2 regions of the Azospirillum sp. VT-I1 genome follow, and region 2 is predicted to be linked to the other one. Evidence: predicted binding sites of a transcription regulator. Region 2 holds the regulator's gene; the other holds the start of a gene.

Region 1 (3,405 bases), 710 kb from region 2:
TTACGTCCGAACTCAGCCCTTGTTGGCGCGCTCGAAGTTGCGCAGCACCGCGTTGCCGCGCTTCACCGCGGAGTCCAGCGCTTGGCGGGCGTCCTGCTGGCCCTGGAATGCCTTCTCGAGCTCTTCCTGGATGATGTTGCGGATTTCCGGCAGGTTGCCCAGACGCAGGCCCATGCTGTTCTCGGTGGTGGGCGTGCGGGTCAGCTGGGCGGCCGGCACGTCGGCGCCGGGGTTCTTCTCGTAATAGCCCTGGGCCTTGGCCAGTTCGAAGCCCTTCATCGTCACCGGGACATAGCCGGTGTCCATGTGCCACTTCGCATCGACCTCCGGCCGGGCGAGGAAGCTGAAGAACTGCGACACGGCCTTGTATTCGGCCGGCGTGCGCTTGGGCGAAGTCATGACCCAGAAGGCGGCGCCGCCGATGATGCTGTTCTTCGGGCCGTCCTTGGCGAATTCCGGCCAGTAGGGCAGCGGGGCGGCGCCCCAGGCGAAGTTCGCTTCCTTGGTGGTGCGGCTGCGCAGGCCGGACGAGCCGTGGATCATCGCGCATTCGCCCGACGGGAACAGGGCGTCCGGCTTGTTGTCGCGGCCGCCATACTTGAACAGCCCCTCCTTCTGCATGTCGATCAGCGTCTGCACATGCTTGACGAAGAGCGGCGCGTCGATCTTCAGCTCGGCGTTCAGGCCGCCGAAGCCGTTGGCCTGGCTGGCGAATGGGGTGTTGTGGATGGCGCCCAGCTGTTCGAACTGCGCCCACACCGGCCAGGAGGTGGTCATCGGGCAGGTGGAGCCCGACGCCTTCAGCTTCCTCGTCGCCTCGATCATCTCCGGCCAGGTCGCCGGCGGCTTGTTCGGGTCGAGGCCGGCCTTCTGGAAGGCGTCCTTGTTGTAGAACATGATGGTGGTGGAGCTGTTGAACGGCAGCGCCATCATCTTGCCGTCCCTGGACGAGTAATAGCCCTTCACCGCCGGGATGTAGGCGTCGGCGTCGAAGGAGGCGCCCGTCTCCTGCATCAGCTGGTAGACCGGCTTGATCGCCGGGCCGGCGGCCATCATGGTGGCGGTCCCGACCTCGAACATCTGCACGACGTGCGGCGCGTTGCCGGCGCGGAAGGCGGCGATGGCCGCCTGCATCGTCTCGGGATAGGCGCCCTTGTAGGAGGCGTTGACCTGGACCGCCTGCTGGCTGTCGTTGAACTCCTTGACGACCTGCTCCAGCTGGCCGCCCAGCGGCTGCGGCAGGCCGTGCCAGAAGTCGATCACCGTCTTCGATTGCGCCAGCGCCGATCCCGGCAGGGCGGCGAGCAGCAGCGCGGTGGTGGTGGCGGCGCCCGTCAGGAGGGCAAGCTTGCGGCGGGTCAACATGCGGTGGGTCTCCCTATCCCGGTATGGTTCGCGGTTGTCATGAGGGCATTGGGTTGCCGTCCCGCGACGCTTTCGTGAAGTTTTGGTGGCAGACGCATACGGCCATGTGCCTGGCCATCTGTTTGCGCTTGCGAAAACACTGCCGGCCCGATGGTCGCTTCCGAAATTGTTGGGTTGCTCTAAACGTCACACTGCGCACGCATGACTGGGTCTGTCAAGACGCCGCATTACAGTTTTGTGACGTGAAAAACGGCCGGCCGGAATGTTGCGGAGCGAAAATGCGCAGGCGCGAAAAGGCTAACGCGGACAGGAACCGGCGCCCGCCTTCAGGCTGTGGCTGAGCAGGCGGCGCAGCGCCTTGGGATCGCAGGGCTTGTGGACCAGGGGCAGGCCGCTGCGGTCGACGCTGCGCAGCCGGTCGGGGTCGGTGTCGCCGGTGACGATCACGCCCGGCACGCGCCGTCCGCAGCGGGCACGCACCGCCTGGATGGCGTCGATGCCGGTTTCCGGCCCCGACAGCCGCAGGTCGGACAGCACGAGGTCCGGAGCGGTGGCGGCGCTGTCCAGTTCGGCGCAGGCCTCGTCGATGCCGCGGGCGGGGATGACGGCATAGCCCCAGCCGCGCAGCAGCATACCGATCCCCTCCAGCTGCATGGCGTCGTCCTCGATCACCAGCACCGTGCCGGCTTTTGCCGGAGCGGCGGCGGCCGGGGTGCCGGCGGCCGGTTCAGGTTCGCTGTCGGCGGAATCGTCGCCCGCGCGGTCGCCGTCCGGGCCGGCCAGCGGCACCTCCACCGCGAAGACGGAGCCCTTGCCCAGCCGGGAGCGCACCGTCACCGGATGCCCAAGCACCTGCGCCAGCCGCCGCACGATGGCGAGGCCGAGACCCAGCCCCTGTTTCCGGTCGCGGCCGGGATTGCCGAGCTGGTGGAAGTCCTCGAAGATCACGGCATGGTTGGCCGGGTCGATGCCAACGCCGGTGTCCCACACCTCGATGCGCAGGGTGTCGCCGCGCCGCCGCGCCGCCAGCAGGATGCCGCCCTTCAGCGTGTAGCGCAGGGCGTTCGCCAGGATCGGCCGCAGCAGCCGTTCCATCAGGGCGGGATCGCTGGTGACCTGGGCGTCGAGCGGACGGACGTTGAAGCGCAGCCCCTTGGCCTCCGCCTCCGGCCCGAACTCCTCCAGCATCTTGGCGAGCAGCTCGTCCACCGGGAAGGTCTGCGGCTTGGCGGTGACCAGCCCGGCTTCCAGCGCCGACACCTCCAGCAGGGCACGCAGCAGCGTCTCACCGCCGACGATCGCCTGCTCCAGCTTGTTCGCCAGCTCGATGGAGGCCGGATCGGTCAGCCGGCCGATCAGCAGATGGTGGAACAGGTGCATCGCCTGGAAGGGCTGGCGCAGGTCGTGGCTCGCCGCCGACAGGAACCTGCCCTTGGCGGTACGGGCGCGCTCCGCATCGGCGCGGGCCTGTGCGGCGTCCGCCCGTGCTTCGGCCAGGGCGGCGGCACCGGCGTCGGCGACCAGGGCCACGGCGCGGACGGCCCCGCCGGCATCCCGCACCGGGGTCAGCGCCACCGCACCGCCCAGCCCGGGAAAGGGTCCGGCACCGCTGGCCGGCGTGCCGGTCGCCAGCACCCGGCGCCGCAGCGCGTCGAGCGCGCCGGCCGTCTCGGCCGCCAGACCGGCCTCCTCCAGGGTCCGCCCTTCCACCGCATCCCCGGCAAGACCGAAGGTCGCGGCGAAGGCACGGTTCGCCACCAGCACGCGCCCGTCCTCGCCAAGCAACGCATGGGGGGCGTCGTTGGCCGACAGCAGCGCGTCGTACCAATCCGCGCGGGTCGGCGTCTGTCCTTGGATGAGAGGCATCGGCATGTACTCGGCAAAACTGCGGGGAAGGCTGACGATAAAGAAAAATTCGTTCCGAACTTCGGGAAAACGGGTGGCCTGGAACCACCGCGTTACCTCTGCTTTATCTTGTGCTCCCATCGATCGTGTCAAATGTGACCTCAGTCGACCCCATGGCCGATGCCCTGCCTACGC
Region 2 (3,405 bases):
TGGGCGCCGGCCTGATTCTGACGGGTCTGGTCGCCGCGCTCGTGTCGTCCAGCCCGGCCATGATGGCGGCCATCTTCGGCACGCCGCTGAAGTGGGTGGTGATGCTGGCCCCGCTGGCGTTCGTGATGGTGCTGTCGTTCGGTATCCAGCGCCTGTCCTTCGCATCGGCACAGATGATCTTCTGGGCCTATTGCGGCGCCATGGGCCTGTCGATGTCGGCGATCTTCCTGGTCTTCACCGGGGCGTCGATCGCGCTGACCTTCTTCGTCACCGCCGCGACCTTCCTGGCGATGAGCCTGTACGGCTACACCACGAAGGCCGACCTGTCGAAGATGGGCTCGTTCCTGATGATGGGCGTCATCGGCCTGGTCATCGCCGGCCTGGCGAACATCTTCTTCCAGTCGCCGGCCCTGCACTTCGCGATCTCCGCCATCGGCGTGCTGATCTTCACCGGCCTGACTGCCTACGACACCCAGGCGATCAAGGAAAGCTACGCCGAGGGCTACGATCACGAGAGCACCGGCAAGCTCGCCCTGATGGGCGCCCTGACGCTGTACCTGGACTTCATCAACCTGTTCCAGTTCCTGCTGCAGTTCCTGGGCCAGCGCAACAACGACTGATCCCCAGACACCTGATCCGAGTTGCCTGATCGGACAAGCACCTGATCGATGCAGCAACCGCCCGGAAGCACCCGCTTCCGGGCGGTTTTCTTTCAGGACCCGACCGTCACCGCATCGCCGACCTTGAGACCCAGCGCCTCGTCGGCCCGGCCGCGGTTGACGGCGATCTCCGCCAGCCCGTTGGAGTTCTCGTACCACAGCGCCTCTCCGGGCCCGACGGCGCCGAAGGTATGGGCACGGGCGATGCGGGTGCCGGCGGCGGTCAGCACGCCGTCCGCGGGCAGGGCGGATGCCCGCATCCCGGTCATGGCGTTGCCGTAGACATCGACATAGACGATGCGGGCCAGCTCGTCCGGCCAGTCTGGGCGGTCGATGGCGGCGAGGGGGAGGGGCTGCGCTGCACCGGCCGGCCGGCCGCCAGATCGGCGGCGACGGGGGCGAACAGGTCGCGGCCATGGAAGCTGGCGGACAGCCGGTCCGGAATCCAGTCGATGGTCCAGGCGTTTAGCGACGTTGCGCGGCGGGCGAGCAGGGCGAAGAGGCCGTTGTCGGGACCGACGAACCAGCGCCCGTCCGCCTCGACCATCACCGGCAGGCGGTCGGTCCCAACGCCGGGATCGACGACACAGAGAAAGACGCTGCCGGCGGGGAAGGCCGGGGCGTAGGCGGCCAGGAGATAGGCCGACAGCTGCGGGTCGAAGGCGGGGGCGTCGGCAAACAGGTCGATGACCGGGACGGTTGGCGCCTGTTGCGCCAGCACCGCCTTCATCTGGCCGGTGTAGGGGCCGGAGAGGCCGAAGTCGGTGAAGAGCAGGATCATGGCGTGTTGCCCCCTCCCTAGCCCTCCCCCGTTTGTCAGCGGGAGAGGGAACTCCGCTGCTCCCTCGCATACACTCAGCTGGACAAGCGTTCTACCCCCTCTCCCGCGAAGCGGGGAGGGATGGGGAGGGGCATACGCGGCAGGAACCCTCACACCGACTTCGTATCCAGCGCGTACCCCGCCGAGCGTACGGTGCGGATCAGGTCCAGCTCGTCCTCTTCGTTCATCGCCTTGCGCAGGCGGCGGATGTGTACGTCCACCGTACGCGGCTCGACGTACACGTCGTGGCCCCATACCAGATCGAGCAGCTGTTCGCGCGAGAAGACGCGGCCGGGATGCTGCATGAAATGGCGCAGCAGGCGGAATTCGGTCGGGCCGAGATGTACGTCCCGGCCGTTGCGGCGTACGCGGTGGGCGGCCAGATCCATCGTCACGTCGGCGAAGGTCAGCACCTCGTCGGTCATGCCGGGGGAGGCGCGGCGCAGCACCGCGCGCATGCGCGCCACCAGTTCGGTCGGGGAGAAGGGCTTGGTGATGTAGTCGTCGGCGCCGGAATTCAGGCCGCGCACCCGGTCGCCTTCCTCGCCGCGGGCGGTCAGCATGATGATCGGGATGTCGCGGGTCTTGGCATTGCGGCGCAGCTGGCGGCAGACCTCCAGCCCGCTCATCAGCGGCAGCATCCAGTCGAGCAGCACGATGTGCGGCGTCTGTTCGCCGGCGGCAAGCAGGGCCTCCTCGCCATCGCTGGCGGTGGCGACGCGGAAGCCTTCCTTTTCCAGGTTGTACTTCAACAGCGTCAGGATGTCGGCCTCGTCCTCGACGATCAGGACGAGCGGCTTCAGGGCCGCGTTCATGGAGGCTCCGTTCACAGCGCGCGTCTCGACGTTAACCGGCATGGGACAGCCTTTTCAACAAAGGAGGGAAGGGGGCGCATAGGTCGGCGGAAGGGTTCAGCCGTAGCGGCCGGTGATGTAGCCCTGGGTGCGCTCGTCGCGCGGGTTGGTGAAGATTTCCTCGGTGTCGTCGCACTCCACCATCTCGCCCAGATGGAAGAAGGCGGTGCGCTGCGACACGCGGGCGGCCTGCTGCATGTTGTGGGTGACGATGACGATGGTGTAGTTGGCCCGCAGCTCGTCGATCAGCTCCTCGATATGGGCGGTCGCGATGGGGTCGAGCGCTGAGCAGGGCTCGTCCATCAGGATCACCTCGGGGCTGACGGCGATGGCGCGGGCGATGCACAGCCGCTGCTGCTGGCCGCCGGACAGGCTGGTGCCGGGCTCGCGCAGGCGGTCCTTCACCTCGCCCCACAGGCCGGCGCGCTTGAGGGACGTCTGCACCACCTCGTCCAGCTCGTCGCGGCCGGAAGCCAGGCCGTGGATGCGCGGACCATAGGCGATGTTGTCGTAGATCGACTTCGGGAAGGGGTTCGGCTTCTGGAAAACCATGCCGACGCGGGCGCGCAGCTGCACCGCGTCCACCGCCTTGCCGTAGACGTCCTCGCCGTCCAGCGCGATCCGCCCCTCGACCCGGCAGCCCTCGACGGTGTCGTTCATCCGGTTCAGGCAGCGCAGGAAGGTCGACTTGCCGCAGCCGGACGGGCCGATCAGCGCCAGCACCCGGTTCTCGTGGATGTCCAGGTCGATGCCCTTCAACGCCTGCTTGGCGCCGTAGTACACCTTCACCCCGCGGGCAGTCATCTTGGCCGGGAAGTCCGCTGCGGAGCGCGGCTCAGCGCGTCCATCGGCTCGGGGCCGCAGCTTCAGCTGGCCCGGGATGCCGCCGGGGATGCCGCTCTGGATGCTCATGGCGCTCACCACCGTCTCTCGAAAATCTTGCGCAGGATCACGGCCGTCCCGTTCAGCAGGATCAGGACGCCGAGCAGGATCAGGATCGCCGCTGAGGTGCGCTCGGTGAAGGCACGCTCCGGGCTGTCGGCCCACATGTAGATCTGCACCGGAAGCACCG

The links. Region 2 encodes PhoB, which activates phosphate uptake and scavenging genes when phosphate is short. Its sites were predicted from a motif close to TNTCATAAAACTGTCA; they were not measured.
Region 1: the regulator PhoB is predicted to act here: its motif matches at 1,593-1,608, upstream of ugpB (sn-glycerol-3-phosphate ABC transporter substrate-binding protein UgpB).

Annotation. Positions count from the first base shown of each region.
Region 1 is NZ_CP168800.1:2,560,699-2,564,103, reverse strand. Features, by position in the region: gene ugpB (sn-glycerol-3-phosphate ABC transporter substrate-binding protein UgpB) at 13-1,365, opposite strand; gene AB8P05_RS12355 (hybrid sensor histidine kinase/response regulator) at 1,663-3,231, opposite strand.
Region 2 is NZ_CP168800.1:1,848,853-1,852,257, forward strand. Features, by position in the region: gene AB8P05_RS08940 (Bax inhibitor-1/YccA family protein) at 1-620, shown strand, start outside; partial or broken gene AB8P05_RS08945 (SAM hydrolase/SAM-dependent halogenase family protein) at 713-1,440, opposite strand; gene phoB (phosphate regulon transcriptional regulator PhoB) at 1,590-2,294, opposite strand; gene pstB (phosphate ABC transporter ATP-binding protein PstB) at 2,391-3,137, opposite strand; gene pstA (phosphate ABC transporter permease PstA) at 3,251-3,405, opposite strand, start outside.